DNA from 2 places in the Enterobacter ludwigii genome. Region 1 is predicted to be linked to the other one. Evidence: predicted binding sites of a transcription regulator. Region 1 holds the regulator's gene; the other holds the start of a gene.
What was found. The regulator PhoB, encoded in region 1, activates phosphate uptake and scavenging genes when phosphate is short. The targets are predictions, from matches to a motif close to CTGTCATAAAACTGNCNNAT.
Positions count from the first base shown of each region.

Region 2: a site for PhoB is predicted at 3,754-3,773, ahead of pstS (phosphate ABC transporter substrate-binding protein PstS). Genes of this name have one in related genera too.

Region 1 covers NZ_CP017279.1:131,380-139,120, forward strand. The annotation lists gene sbcC (exonuclease subunit SbcC) at 1-2,160, opposite strand, end outside; gene sbcD (exonuclease subunit SbcD) at 2,157-3,362, opposite strand; gene phoB (phosphate response regulator transcription factor PhoB) at 3,550-4,239, shown strand; gene phoR (phosphate regulon sensor histidine kinase PhoR) at 4,261-5,556, shown strand; gene brnQ (branched-chain amino acid transporter carrier protein BrnQ) at 5,966-7,285, shown strand; gene proY (proline-specific permease ProY) at 7,367-7,741, shown strand, end outside.
Region 2 covers NZ_CP017279.1:3,215,567-3,223,307, reverse strand. The annotation lists gene pstB (phosphate ABC transporter ATP-binding protein PstB) at 1-648, opposite strand, end outside; gene pstA (phosphate ABC transporter permease PstA) at 696-1,586, opposite strand; gene pstC (phosphate ABC transporter permease PstC) at 1,586-2,545, opposite strand; gene pstS (phosphate ABC transporter substrate-binding protein PstS) at 2,626-3,666, opposite strand; gene glmS (glutamine--fructose-6-phosphate transaminase (isomerizing)) at 3,988-5,817, opposite strand; gene glmU (bifunctional UDP-N-acetylglucosamine diphosphorylase/glucosamine-1-phosphate N-acetyltransferase GlmU) at 6,046-7,416, opposite strand; gene BH714_RS15115 (F0F1 ATP synthase subunit epsilon) at 7,722-7,741, opposite strand, start outside.

The DNA.
Region 1 (7,741 bases):
CGTTTCGCGCCAGTTATCAGGAATGGCCGGTTCGGTTTCTGTGTCGTTTGTGGCGGGCAGGGTGTCGAGCAGCGGCATCAGAGCCGTCATGCGCTCCTGCATGACGCCATGCTGAGTGTGTTTTTCCTGCCACTGTGCGAACTCGGTTTCTCGTTCGTTCAGCCAGGCAGCCTCTGTGCCTTCTTCCGGGACGTTGAGTGACAGCGTCAGCAGGGTCGTTTCCAGCGCCTGGCGCGTGGCCGTCAGCTGCTGTTGATACTGACGCGCCTGCGCGTCCTGTTCATTCAGCTGTTGCTGCAGCGTCAGACGCTGGCTCAGCTGGTAAAGCTGACGCTCATACTGCTCTTGTTCGTTCATCCACGGGGCAATATCTTCCTGAATATTCAGAGTGATATTCAGGGACGCGCAAACGGATTGCCACTCTTTAGTGAGCGCTTGCTCCTCCTGAGAGAGCGTCTGAGCGTCGTCTGTCTCACGCTGGATCTGCCGGGTCAGGGCATTCACCTGGCCGAGAACTAACAATCCTTCCTCTTTAAGCGCAGCGACCTCTTTGGCTAACTGGTCGCGACGCTGCTGGTTGGCACTCAGCTCCAGCGCCTGATAGGCAGTGACCGCCGGGTGCGAGGTTGAGCCGCACAGCGGGCAGGGCTGTCCCGCCTGCAGCTGCGCACGCTCTGCCTCCAGACTTTTAATCTTCTCTTCCTGTCTGCAGAGCGTTTCAAGATCCAGATAATGCTGGTTTTTCTCTTTGTACTGCTGGCGACGCAGCGTCAGCGTTTCATTGAGTTTTACCTGCTCTGCCTGGGCTTTCTGCAGGCTTTCACCGCTCTGGCGCAGACGCTGTTGCAGCGGCAGATAACGGGCCTGAAGCGACATCAGCCGCTGGCGGAAAGTCCGTGACTGAGCCTGTTGCTCCATCGCCACGCTGACCTCGTCAGCCGTGAGCGTCAGGGCGTTTTCCGGCATCTCTGTCAGCTTCTGGCGTAATTCAGCAATGCGCGTGGAAAGCGTGGCGATCTGATGTTTATCGCGATTCAGCTGTGCAAAATGGGCGCGCCAGCCTGCTATCTCCTGGCCCCACTGACGATAACGCTCGTGCTCTGCCAGCCACTGTGCCAGCGCCGTAAGGTCGGTCTGCAGTTGTGCATGGCTACGCTGGGCCGTATTACGGATACGCGAGCGCAGCGCGGTTTTTGCTTGTAAGCGAGCATTTACTTCAACAATGCGCTGCTTCGTTTGCCCCAGCCGGGTGGTTTGCTCTTGCTGGCTGTCCCACAGTGGTCGCAGCTGGGCGGCGGGGTGAGCAAGCTGGAGCGTTGCCAGCTCGGGCGCAGCCTCGGTCAGTGCCTGTTGCGCCTGTTGCTGCAAGGTGGCAACGCGCTGCTGCTCACGTATGAGCTCGTCATTGCGCGTAAGCCACTGAAAATCTTTCTGTTGATTCTGCTGTTGCGCCAGCAGCGTTTTTTCTTCGTCAGTAAGTGCCTGCAAACTTTGCTGTAACTGCTGCTGTTGCTCTTCACTCAACAACACGACGCCTGCAGCCTGTGCTTCATACACCTCAAGGGCGTTACGTACGGCTTTGTGTTTCTCAAACACCATGGCGGAAATCTGACCGTAGATCTCGGTTCCGGTCAGTTCTTCCAGCAGTTCGGCGCGGTCGGAAGGTCTGGCATTGAGGAAGGCGGCAAATTGCCCCTGAGAGAGCAGCATTGAGCGGGTAAAACGGCCATAATCCAGCCCGGTGAGGGCGGCCGTTTGTTCCAGTTTATCCGACACTTTGTCGGCCAGAATTTTACCGTCCTCACAGCGTGCCAGCTCGACGCGTGGGGCCTGAAGATTACCGTCGGGCTGATTTCGCGCGCGGTTCTGACTCCAGAAAGCGCGATAGGCAATACCTTTGACTTCAAACTCAACTTCGGCAAGGCATTCGGCCGTGTCGCGCGTCATCAAATCGTTTTGTGCCTGGGAGACTTTCTGCAGACGCGGCGTTTCGTGATACAGCGCCAGACAAATGGCGTCGAGCAGGGTCGTTTTCCCTGCGCCGGTAGCCCCGGTAATCGCAAACAGTCCGTTGCTGGCAAACGGCTCCGCGGTAAAATCGATTTTCCACTCACCCTTCAGTGAGTTGAGATTTTTCAGACGCAGGCTGAGGATTTTCATGCGTTTTCTTCCTCATCGTTCAGGGCATGCAGGGTGTGCGTAAACAGCTCGTTCAGCCGTGCGCGTTTCGCGTCGTCAATCTCCTCGTGGGAGAGCCGGCGTTCAAAGACCTCTTCCACCCTGAGTTCGCTGAGCGTTTCGCGCTGAGCGCCGAGCAGAATTTTCTCGCGCTGCTCGCGGCTGCGGCGCACCAGCAGCACCTCTACCGGCAGGTCTTCCGTGAGTACCTGAATTTTACGCTGTACATCATGCAGGTAGTCGGCGCTGGCGATCTCAATATCCAGCCAGACCGGCGGGTTTTGTTCCACGCCGCGCCACTGTTCAAGCTGGGCGGTGATGGCGTCCAGATCGCCTTTCAGCACCGCCAGCGGCTGGGTGACGGGCACTTCCAGCGTGTCAACGGCGCTGAGCTTGCCGTCGCTAAAGCTCACCAGATGGACACTTTTGGCTTTGCCGGTCTCATCAAAACTCAGCGAGATGGGCGAGCCGCAGTAGCGAATGTGCTCGCAGCCGCCGATAACCTGCGCCCGGTGGATATGCCCGAGGGCAATATACTCCGCGGGCGGGAAGTTTTGTGCCGGGAAAGCATCCAGCGTGCCAATATAAATGTCACGCACCGCGTCGCTTTTGCTGGCCCCAACGGTGGTGAGGTGCCCGGTGGCAATCACCGGAATCGCCTGGTCACCGCGAAGGGCACAGGCCTGGGCATGCTGCTGGTGGTAATAGTCGGTGATAGCCTGCAGCAAATGCTGCTGTTTTTCAGCGCCGGAAAGCCCCGCCTGGCTTTGGACAATATCGCGCGGGCGTAAAAATGGGATCGGACACAGTACCGCACCCGGCGTCCCGTCGCGCTTTTTCAGGATCTGCGGCGCATGTCCTGCGCTGGCCACCACGGTAGTATTGAGGAACGCCAGAATATCGCGGGATTCATTTAACGTTGCGACGGAATCATGGTTGCCGGCAACAATCACCAGATGACAGCCCGTTTGCTGCAGATTGACGACAAAACGGTTATATAACTCGCGCGCATAGCTGGGGGGCGAGCCGGTATCGAAGATGTCACCCGCTACAATAATGGCGTCTACCTCATGAGAGCGGGCCGTATCCAGCAGCCAGTTCAGGAACGCTTCGTGTTCAGCCGCCCGGCTTTTGCTGTAAAAATTTTGACCCAGATGCCAGTCAGAGGTGTGTAGTATGCGCATTGCTGATCCGTGGCGAAAAAGAGAAAGCAGGATTATAAACTGTCAGGGAACAGAAAATAACCGCTGTAATAAAACAACAGTTTGCCCTTTATAGTGGTACTGTTTTTCATAAATCTGTCATAAATCTGACGCATAATGACGCCGCATTACAAACTTGTAACTTAAATAAGATAAAACAGGGCAAAGTATGGCGAGACGTATTCTGGTCGTAGAAGATGAAGCTCCGATTCGTGAAATGGTGTGCTTCGTGCTCGAGCAAAATGGCTTCCAGCCGGTTGAGGCGGAAGATTATGACAGCGCGGTGAACCAGCTGAATGAACCCTGGCCCGATCTGATTCTGCTCGACTGGATGTTGCCTGGCGGCTCCGGGCTGCAGTTTATCAAACACCTGAAACGTGAAGCGCTAACCCGCGACATACCGGTTGTGATGCTCACGGCGCGCGGTGAAGAAGAGGATCGCGTACGCGGTCTGGAAACGGGGGCGGACGATTACATTACCAAACCGTTCTCACCGAAAGAGCTGGTTGCCCGCATTAAAGCCGTGATGCGCCGCATTTCACCGATGGCGGTGGAAGAGGTGATTGAGATGCAGGGACTGAGCCTTGACCCTACCTCACACCGCGTCATGACCGGTGAAAATCCCCTCGATATGGGGCCTACCGAATTTAAACTTCTGCATTTCTTTATGACTCACCCGGAGCGCGTATACAGCCGCGAACAGTTGCTGAATAACGTCTGGGGAACTAACGTGTATGTCGAAGACCGGACGGTTGACGTACATATCCGCCGCCTGCGAAAAGCGCTGGAACTGAGCGGCCACGATCGCATGGTGCAGACGGTCCGCGGCACGGGTTATCGTTTTTCAACCCGTTTCTGAACAATGACAGGAGTGTGACGCGTGCTGGAACGTCTGTCATGGAAAAGGCTCGTCTTTGAACTGATCTTATGCTGTATTCCGGCCTTCATTCTGGGGGCCTTTCTTGGATATTTGCCGTGGTTTCTGCTGGCGTCGGTTACCGGGCTTCTGATCTGGCATTTCTGGAACCTGCTGCGCCTCTCGTGGTGGCTGTGGGTTGACCGAAGTATGACGCCTCCGCCGGGAAGCGGAAGCTGGGAGCCGCTGCTGTACGGTCTGCACCAGATGCAGATGCGTAACAAAAAGCGGCGTCGGGAGCTGGGAAGCCTGATCAAACGCTTCCGTAGCGGCGCTGAGTCGCTGCCGGATGCTGTCATTCTGACGACCGAAGAAGGGACGATCTTCTGGTGTAACGGCCTCGCGCAACAGCTGCTGGGCCTGCGCTGGCCGGACGATAATGGCCAGAACATCCTCAACCTTCTGCGTTATCCCGAGTTCACGCTGTACCTGAAAAAGCGTGATTTTACCCGCCCCCACAACCTGAAGCTCAATAATGGGCGCCATCTGGAAATCCGTGTGATGCCTTACAGCGACCAGCAGTGGCTGATGGTTGCCCGTGATGTCACCCAGATGCACCAGCTGGAAGGGGCGCGACGCAACTTCTTTGCCAACGTCAGCCACGAATTACGCACTCCGCTGACGGTGCTTCAGGGGTACCTGGAGATGATGCAGGAGCAAACGCTGGAAGGCGCGCCGCGCGAGAAAGCGTTGCATACGATGCGTGAACAAACGCACCGTATGGAAGGGCTGGTGAAACAGCTGCTGACGCTCTCGAAAATTGAGGCCGCCCCCTCGCTGGCATTGAATGACACCATTGATGTGCCGATGATGCTGCGGGTGGTGGAGCGCGAAGCGCAGACGTTAAGCCATAAAATGCATCAGCTGACCTTCGAGGTCGACAACACGCTCAAGGTGCTTGGCAGCGAAGATGAGCTGCGCAGCGCCATTTCCAATCTGGTGTATAACGCGGTGAATCATACGCCAGCGGGGACGGATATCGTGGTGCGCTGGCAGCGCACGCCAACGGGCGCTGAGTTCAGCGTAGAGGATAACGGGCCGGGGATCGCACCTGAACACATCCCGCGTCTGACCGAGCGCTTCTACCGGGTGGATAAAGCGCGCTCACGGCAGACCGGCGGCAGCGGTCTGGGGCTGGCTATTGTGAAACACGCGGTGAATCATCATGAAAGCCGTCTCGATATTCAAAGCACGCTGGGTAAGGGAACCCGCTTCAGTTTCGTTATCCCGGAACGATTAATTGCCAAAAAGATCGCCTGACGACAGGCGTGTCAGTTTACCTTTCCACGGGCCAGCGTTTGCTGGCCCGTTTGCTTTGCAGTCAAGCGAAACGCGGCTGAATATTATACGGCTGGCTGTTTTTTGTTCGCATGATTAGCCATGGGTTTTTCTTATAATTAGCGTATTGTGCTGATCTGATTTTTGATGCTGGCATATTGTTCTGGTTTCACGATCCCATCTTGCCTTTAAACGTTATAAGCGTTTAAATTGCGCCCCAGATACTGTCATACCGACTGTATTTGCGTGGTAAATCGAAAAACTATTCTTCTCCACGCCAGGACGGGAGCATATCCCGCTGAAATTGAGCAAATTTTCCGCTGTATCGTCCCGTCAGGGATAGCGAAAATCTCAATGTTTTCAACACCACATCCACAGGCAGTAAGGTTTTATGACCCATCACTTAAAATCGCGTGACATCATCGCGCTGGGCTTTATGACATTTGCGCTGTTCGTTGGCGCAGGCAACATCATTTTCCCTCCAATGGTTGGCTTACAGGCGGGTGAACACGTCTGGACCGCTGCGTTTGGTTTCCTGATTACTGCTGTGGGTCTGCCGGTACTGACCGTCGTCGCGCTGGCGAAAGTCGGTGGTGGCGTTGATAGCCTCAGCACCCCGATTGGCAAAGTGGCCGGCATTCTGCTGGCGACCGTCTGTTATCTGGCCGTTGGCCCGCTGTTTGCGACCCCGCGTACCGCGACCGTATCCTTCGAAGTGGGGATTGCCCCGCTCACTGGCGATGGCGCGATGCCGCTGTTTATCTACAGCCTGATCTACTTCGCGATTGTGATTCTGGTTTCCCTCTATCCGGGCAAGCTGCTGGATACCGTGGGTAACTTCCTGGCTCCGCTGAAAATCGTGGCGCTGATTGTGCTGGCGGTTGCGGCCATCGTCTGGCCCGCAGGCCCGATTAGCGATGCGATGGACGCCTATAAAAACGCCGCGTTCTCCAACGGCTTTGTGAACGGCTACCTGACGATGGATACGCTGGGCGCAATGGTGTTTGGTATTGTTATCGTGAATGCCGCACGTTCCCGCGGCGTAACGGAAGCGCGTCTGCTGACTCGCTACACCATCTGGGCTGGCCTGATGGCCGGTGTGGGGCTGACGCTGCTGTACCTGGCGCTGTTCCGCCTGGGCTCAGATAGCGCCATACTGGTCGATCAAAATGCCAACGGCGCGGCGATCCTCCATGCTTACGTACAGCACACCTTTGGTGGTGCGGGTAGCCTGCTGCTGGCGGTACTGATTTTCCTGGCGTGCCTTGTCACCGCCGTGGGGCTGACCTGCGCCTGCGCTGAGTTCTTTGCTCAGTATCTGCCGCTCTCTTACCGCACGCTGGTCTTTATCCTGGGCATCTTCTCCATGGCGGTGTCAAACCTCGGTCTGAGCCACCTGATTCAGGTCTCTATCCCGGTGCTGACGGCCATCTATCCGCCGTGTATTGTGCTGGTGGTGCTGAGCTTCACCCGCCCGTGGTGGAACAACTCGTCGCGAATTATTGCGCCAGCCATGTTTATCAGCCTGATTTTTGGTATCCTTGACGGGATTAAAGCATCCGCCTTTGCGCAAATACTGCCAGCCTGGACACAGCGTCTGCCGCTGTCCGAGCAAGGCCTGGCCTGGTTGATGCCTACCGTTGTTGCACTGGTTCTGGCCATTATCTGGGATCGTGCTGCAGGGCGTCAGGTCGCATCGAACGCCCATTAATCAACGGCAACAAACTGTTTAACCACGGGGCTTAAGGCCCCGTGGTTTTTTGTTTTTTTCGAGTTGAATGGCAAGATTTAAATGGAAAGCACTAACAAACTCAAACGTGGACTCAGCACCCGCCACATTCGCTTTATGGCGCTGGGATCCGCTATCGGTACCGGTCTTTTTTATGGCTCGGCAGATGCCATTAAAATGGCCGGTCCCAGCGTTCTGCTGGCCTACATCATCGGTGGCGTGGCCGCGTATATTATCATGCGCGCCCTCGGGGAGATGTCGGTTCACAATCCGTCTGCCAGTTCGTTCTCGCGCTATGCGCAGGAAAACTTAGGCCCGCTGGCGGGCTTCATCACCGGCTGGACCTACTGCTTCGAAATTCTGATTGTGGCTATTGCCGACGTTACCGCCTTTGGCATCTACATGGGCGTCTGGTTCCCCGCGGTTCCGCACTGGATC
Region 2 (7,741 bases), 1.8 Mb from region 1:
CGCAGCCTGCTGCATGTTGTGGGTCACGATAACCACGGTGTAATCCTGCTTCAGCTCGGTGATCAACTCTTCAATACGGCCGGTTGAGATCGGGTCCAGAGCTGAACACGGCTCATCCAGCAACAACACTTCCGGGCGAATGGCGATACCACGCGCAATGCACAGACGCTGCTGCTGACCACCGGAGAGAGAGTAACCGCTCTGGTGCAACTTATCTTTGGTTTCGTTCCATAATGCGGCCTTGGTCAAAGCCCACTGAACGCGCTCATCCATATCCGTACGGGAGAGCTTTTCAAACAGACGTACGCCAAAGGCGATGTTGTCATAGATGGACATCGGGAACGGCGTCGGTTTCTGGAACACCATCCCGACTTTCGCACGCAGCAGGGCGATATCCTGGCTGTTGGTCAGAATGTTATCGCCGTCCAGGATGATTTCACCTTCGGCACGCTGCTCCGGATAGAGCGAATACATTTTGTTAAAGGTACGCAGCAGCGTGGATTTACCACAGCCAGACGGACCGATAAATGCCGTGACCTGGTTCCTGGCGATATCCAGGTTGATGTTCTTCAGGGCATGGAATTTGCCGTAGTAGAAGTTCAAATCACGAACCTGAATCTTACCCGGGGCAGTATCAACCATACTCATTGACTCATTTCCTCATTCGGCGCCGCGATCTGCCGCGCCGTAAAAATTTAACCGTGTTTCTGCTTCGCGAAAATGACGCGCGCCAGAATGTTCAGCAACAGTACGCAAAGGGTAATGATCAGCACCCCGGCCCAGGCCAGCTGCTGCCATTCCGCGAATGGGCTCATCGCAAATTTAAAAATCGTCACCGGCAGGTTGGCGATCGGCTGCATCATGTCCGTACTCCAGAACTGGTTGGAGAGGGCAGTAAACAGCAGCGGTGCCGTTTCGCCTGCAATACGGGCAATGGCCAGCAGGATACCGGTCATGATCCCCGATACGGAGGCTTTCAGCGTAATCGCGGAGATCATTTTCCACTTCGGCGTGCCCAGCGCGTAAGCCGCTTCACGCAGGCTATCCGGCACCAGTTTCAGCATGTTCTCGGTGGTACGAATGACGATAGGTACCTGCAGCAGCGCCAGCGCAATCACGCCGGCCCAGCCGGAGAAGTGTTCCATTTGCGCCACCACAATGGTGTAAACAAACAGACCGACCACGATAGACGGCGCAGACAGCAGGATGTCGTTAATGAAACGAATCACCTCTGCCAGCCAGGATTTACGCCCGTACTCCGCCAGATAAATCCCCGCCATAATGCCAAGCGGCGTACCAACTACCGTCGCCCAGAGGATCAGCAAACCGCTTCCCGCCAGGGCATTCGCCAGGCCGCCACCCGCCGTATTTGGCGGCGGCGTCATCTCGGTGAACAGCGACAGCGACATCCCGTCGATGCCGCGCACAACGGTCGAGAACAGGATCCAGACCAGCCAGAACAGACCGAACGCCATCGTTGCCATTGAGAGCGTCAACGCAACGCGGTTTTTGAAACGACGCTTCGCCTGCATTTTGCGACGGGATTCCGCCAGCGCAGTGGTGCTTTGCATTTCGAGAGTTGCCATTAGCGTGCCCCCTCATTTTTTGCGAGACGCAGGATCATCAGCTTGGAAATCGCCAGCACAATGAAGGTAATCACAAACAGGATCAGGCCCAGTTCCATCAGCGCCGCGACGTGCAGCCCGGATTCCGCTTCGGCAAATTCATTCGCCAGTGCGGAAGTAATACTGTTACCCGGCATGTAGAGGGAGGCGCTGTCGAGCTGGTAGGTGTTACCGATAATAAAGGTCACCGCCATGGTTTCACCCAAAGCACGGCCTAACCCCAGCATGACGCCGCCAATCACCCCATTTTTGGTGAACGGAAGGACGATGCGCCAGATAACTTCCCAGGTGGTGCAGCCGATGCCGTAGGCCGACTCTTTCATCATCACCGGGGTTTGTTCGAAGACATCGCGCATTACCGCCGCAATGTACGGAATAATCATAATGGCGAGGATCACCCCCGCAGCCAGAATACCGATACCGAAAGCCGGGCCAGAGAACAGGGTGCCGACAAACGGAATGGCAGAGAGAACATTACCCACCGGTTCCTGGAAGTACGTTGCGAACAGGGGAGCAAAGATAAACAGGCCCCACATGCCGTACACGATACTTGGAATAGCGGCCAGCAGTTCAATGGCGATACCCAGTGGACGTCGCAGCCAGCCCGGCGCCAGTTCCGTCAGGAACAGGGCAATACCAAAGCTCACCGGCACCGCAATCAGCAGGGCGATAAACGACGTCACCAGCGTGCCGTAAATCGGCACCAGCGCACCGTAGATATCGTTCGGCGCATCCCACTCTTTGGTCCACAGGAAAGAGAAACCGAATTTCTGGATGCTCGGCCAGGAGGAGAAAATCAGGGACACGATAATGCCGCCCAGCAGCAATAGCACAATCAGCGCAGCCAGTTTGACCAGCGCGCTGAAAATCATGTCACCTTTTTTACCCGGAGGGTTAAATGCAGGCTTTGTTGCAGCCATAAATCACTCTTCTGTTAAACGCGTTTACGAAATCGGCGGGTAGCGCGAGCGCCACCCGCCATTTTCGTCAGAATACTAAATTAATACAATGCTTTACCGCTGCTGTCTTTCACGTTGGTTTTCCATGCAGCGCGAATCTGCTCAACCACGTTGTCCGGCAGGGTGGCGTAATCCAGCGCGTTAGCCTGTTTGCCGCCGTTTTTGTACGCCCAGTCGAAGAACTTCAACACTTCAGCGCCCTGCTCAGGTTTCTTCTGCTCTTTGTGAACCAGAATGAAGGTGGTAGAGGTGATTGGCCACGCACCATCGCCTTTCTGGTTAGTCAGATCCTGAGCGAAGGATTTGCTCCAGTCAGCGCCTTTTGCAGCGTTAGCAAAGTTCTCTTCAGTCGGGCTGACTGGCTTGCCATCGGCAGAAACCAGTTTGGTGTAGGACAGGTTGTTCTGCTTAGCATACGCATACTCTACATAGCCGATAGAACCAGGCAGACGCTGTACGAACGCGGCGATACCGTCGTTGCCTTTACCACCCAGACCGGTTGGCCAGTTAACGGTAGAGCCGGAACCGACTTTAGATTTCCACTCTTCGTTCACTTTCGCCAGGTAGCTGGTGAAAACGAAAGAGGTACCGGAACCATCTGCACGACGAACCACTGCGATGTTCTGCGAAGGCAGTTTGACACCCGGGTTCAGTTTGGTGATGGCTTCGTCATCCCATTTTTTGATTTTACCGAGGTAGATGTCACCCAGGGTTTTGCCGTCCAGGACCAGCTCGCCTGATTTCAGGCCTGGAATGTTAACGGCCAGCACAACACCACCGATAACGGTCGGGAACTGGAACAGGCCTTCCTGCGCCAGTTTGTCATCAGACAGTGGAGCGTCTGATGCGCCGAAATCAACGGTATTCGCGGTAATTTGTTTTACGCCACCGGAGGAGCCGATACCCTGATAGTTAACCTTGTTACCGGTTTCTTTCTGGTAGGTATCCGCCCATTTGGCATACACCGGCGCAGGGAAGGTTGCACCAGCGCCAGTCAGGCTTGCTTCTGCAAATACAGAGAACGCGCTCAGAGATAAGGTCGCGGCGACAACAGTTGCGACAGTGGTACGCATAACTTTCATAATGTCTCCTGCAAGATTTTCGTAAATCGTTGTTTAGTGGCTACGATGAGCAAAATAGGACAAACAGGTGACAGATAAATGTACGAATTATGACAGTTTTATGACAATGAAAATTTAGCTTAAATATCAGTAAAAATTCATTTAATTATCATCTAGTTAACCACTTACATGACAGCAAGTTTTCAGAAATATTTTCTTTATGTGACACTGAAAAAAGTAGCTGAAGATGACAGATTGTCATAAATAAAAATGCGGATGGGTTGATTAAAAACAAACCAGGAAGGGTAAAAAAGCTCCACCCGAAGGTGGAGCCTGAGGGGATTATTCTACGGTGACCGATTTCGCCAGGTTACGTGGCTGGTCAACGTCAGTGCCTTTGATCAGCGCGACGTGGTAGGCCAGCAACTGCAGCGGAACGGTGTAGAAGATAGGGGCAATCACCTCTTCCACATGCGGCATCTCGATGATGTGCATATTGTCGCTGCTCGCAAAGCCGGCGTCTTTATCGGCGAAGACGTACAGTACACCACCGCGGGCGCGGACTTCTTCGATATTGGACTTCAGTTTTTCCAGCAGTTCGTTGTTAGGTGCCACAACGATGACCGGCATGTCTGCGTCAATCAGCGCCAGCGGGCCGTGTTTCAGCTCGCCTGCTGCGTAAGCTTCCGCGTGGATGTAGGAGATCTCTTTCAGCTTCAACGCGCCTTCCAGCGCAATTGGATACTGATCGCCACGGCCGAGGAACAGGGCGTGATGTTTGTCAGAGAAATCTTCCGCCAGCGCTTCAATGCGTTTGTCCTGAGACAGCATCTGCTCAATACGGCTTGGCAGCGCCTGCAGGCCATGAACGATGTCATGCTCAACAGCCGCATCCTGCCCTTTCAGACGCGCCAGTTTCGCCACCAGCATCAGCAGAACGGTCAGCTGAGTGGTAAACGCTTTGGTGGAGGCCACGCCGATTTCCGTACCTGCGTTGGTCATCAGCGCCAGATCGGATTCACGAACCAGCGAAGAACCCGGCACGTTACAGATGGCCAGAGAGCCCAGATAACCCAGCTCTTTAGAGAGACGCAGCGCCGCCAGGGTGTCCGCCGTTTCGCCAGACTGGGAAAGGGTGATCATCAGGCTATTACGACGCACCGCGGATTTGCGGTAGCGGAATTCTGAAGCGATTTCCACGTCACACGGAACACCGGCCAGGGATTCGAACCAGTAGCGGGAGACCATACCGGAGTTGTAGGAGGTACCGCAGGCCACGATCTGAATATGCTCAACCTTACCGAGCAGCTCATTGGCGTTGGCGCCCAGTTCGCTCAGGTCCACTTCGCCGTGGCTGATGCGCCCGGTCAGGGTGTTTTTGATGGCGTTCGGCTGCTCGTAAATTTCTTTCTGCATGTAGTGACGGTAAGCGCCTTTGTCGCCTGCGTCGTACTGCAGATTGGATTCGATCTCCGGGCGTTTCACCGGCTCGCCTTTGGTATCGAATACCGTCACGCTGCGACGCGTCACTTCCGCGATATCACCCTCTTCCAGGAAGATAAAGCGACGGGTAACCGGCAGAAGTGCCAGTTGGTCAGAGGCGATAAAGTTCTCGCCCATGCCCAGACCGATAACCATTGGGCTACCGGAACGTGCGGCCAGCAGCGTGGACGGATCGCGTGAATCCATGATTACCGTACCGTACGCACCGCGCAGCTGAGGGATCGCGCGCAGCACCGCTTCACGCAGTGTACCGCCCTGCTCCAGCTCCCAGTGAACCAGGTGAGCAATAACTTCGGTGTCGGTTTCAGAGACGAAGGTATAGCCGAGCGCTTTAAGTTCTTCGCGCAGCGGTTCGTGGTTTTCGATAATGCCGTTATGCACGACCACGATGTGTTCGGACACATGCGGGTGCGCATTGCCTTCAGACGGTTCGCCGTGGGTCGCCCAGCGGGTGTGCGCAATACCCGTGCCACCGTGCAGCGGATGATCTTCCGCAGCCTGGGCCAGCATCTGCACTTTACCGAGACGACGCAGACGGGTCATATGCCCTTCTGCATCCACAACTGCCAGACCGGCAGAGTCGTAACCACGGTATTCCAGACGACGTAAACCTTCGAGAAGGATTTCAGCAATATCACGCTGCGCAACTGCGCCAACAATTCCACACATAGTTTAATTTCCTGATTATGGCGTTATGCCATGCGTTGTCGCTGACCTGTATTTGCCCTTTCCGGGCACCCCGAGCCTTGTAGAGAGTGGGGTTATTGTTATAAGTACTGCCTTTGGGGGGAGGATTATGTTATCCCCTCACCCCATCCCTCTCCCCAGAGGGGTGAGGGCAAAAAACACCGCACCGAACGAGCGCTCTCCTCACGGGAGAGAGCAGGGTGCAGGTCGTTACTTTTTCTTCACTGGGCGTTTCCAGCCCTGCTTGTGAACCTGCGGCACGCGGCTCAGCACCAGCTCATTGTCGGCAACATCGCGCGTCACGGTCGTCCCGGCGGCAATGGTTACCCCGTTCCCGACCGTCACCGGTGCCACCAGCTGGGTATCAGAACCGACAAACACATCATCACCAATGATGGTTTTAAACTTGTTGGCACCGTCATAGTTGCAGGTGATTGTTCCTGCACCAATGTTCACGTTATCGCCAATTTCTGCATCGCCCAGGTAGGTTAAATGGCCGGCTTTGGAACCTTTGCCCAGACGCGCTTTTTTCATTTCAACGAAGTTGCCAACATGGGCGCCTTCGAGCAATTCAGCGCCAGGGCGCAGGCGTGCGAACGGCCCAATGGTGCATGCCGCGTCCAGATGTGCATCTTCAACCACGCTGTACGGGCTAATGTCGCAGTCGTCACCGATGACGCTGTTTTTGATAACACAACCGGCACCAATTTTGACGCGGTGGCCAAGCGTGACGTTGCCTTCAAGGATAACGTTAGTATCGATTTCAACGTCGCGCCCGTGAGATAAGGTCCCGCGCAGATCGAAACGCGCCGGGTCACGCAGCATAACGCCTGCCAGGAGCAGTTTTTCAGCCTGTTCGGACTGATAAACGCGTTCCAGGCGGGAAAGCTGAAGGCGGTTATTCACCCCTTCGGTTTCGCTAATGCGTGCCGGATGAACCGCCGCAATCTCACGCCCTTCCTGATAGGCCATCGCGATGATGTCGGTGATGTAGTACTCACCCTGCGCATTATTGTTGTTGAGCTTCGACAGCCAGCGCTTCAGGTCCGCACCATTGGCAATCAGGATACCGGTGTTGATCTCCTGAATCTGACGCTGTGCGTCGCTGGCATCTTTATGCTCAACGATACCCGTTACGTTACCGTTTTCGCGGGTAATGCGGCCATAGCCGGTTGGATCGTCAAGTACGACAGTTAACAACCCGATACCACCCTGCGGTTTAGCTTCACGCAGGCGGGCAAGGGTGTCGACAGAGATCAGCGGGACGTCGCCATAAAGCATCAGAATATCTTCGTCATCTGCAAAGAACGGGGCGGCCTGCTGCATGGCGTGTCCGGTCCCCAACTGTTCTGCCTGAAGCACCCAGTTGAGTTTGTCATCGTTCAGCGTCTTTTTAAGCAGATCGCCGCCGTGACCATAGACCAGATGGACCTGACGGGCACCCAGTTCATTAGCGGCATCAATGACATGCTGCACCATCGGCTTTCCTGCCAGCGTGTGCAGTACCTTTGGAAGATCGGAATACATGCGGGTACCTTTACCGGCGGCAAGGATGACCACGCTCATTGTATTGTTCAACATACGCGTCCTGACTGTAATTTGAGTAAGAAGTTAAACCCGTTGACGTTGAAAATTCTACATATTTTGCGTCATAAAATGGAATGGCGTTAAAACGTTCAACATCAGCCAATAATGGCTATTTGAGGCCATTTTTAGGGGCAGAGTAAACCCCTTTTTCTCTGGAAAATAGCCTTCTCGCGATAAGTCGCTAGCACACACAATAGCTTAGCTATTCTTTTGGATCATGAATAAAGATCGGTGTGATACGAAACCATAAAAAAAGCCAGCCTGGAAACCAGACTGGCTTTGTGCTTTTCAAGCCGGTGTTACATCGCTTTTTTGGTCA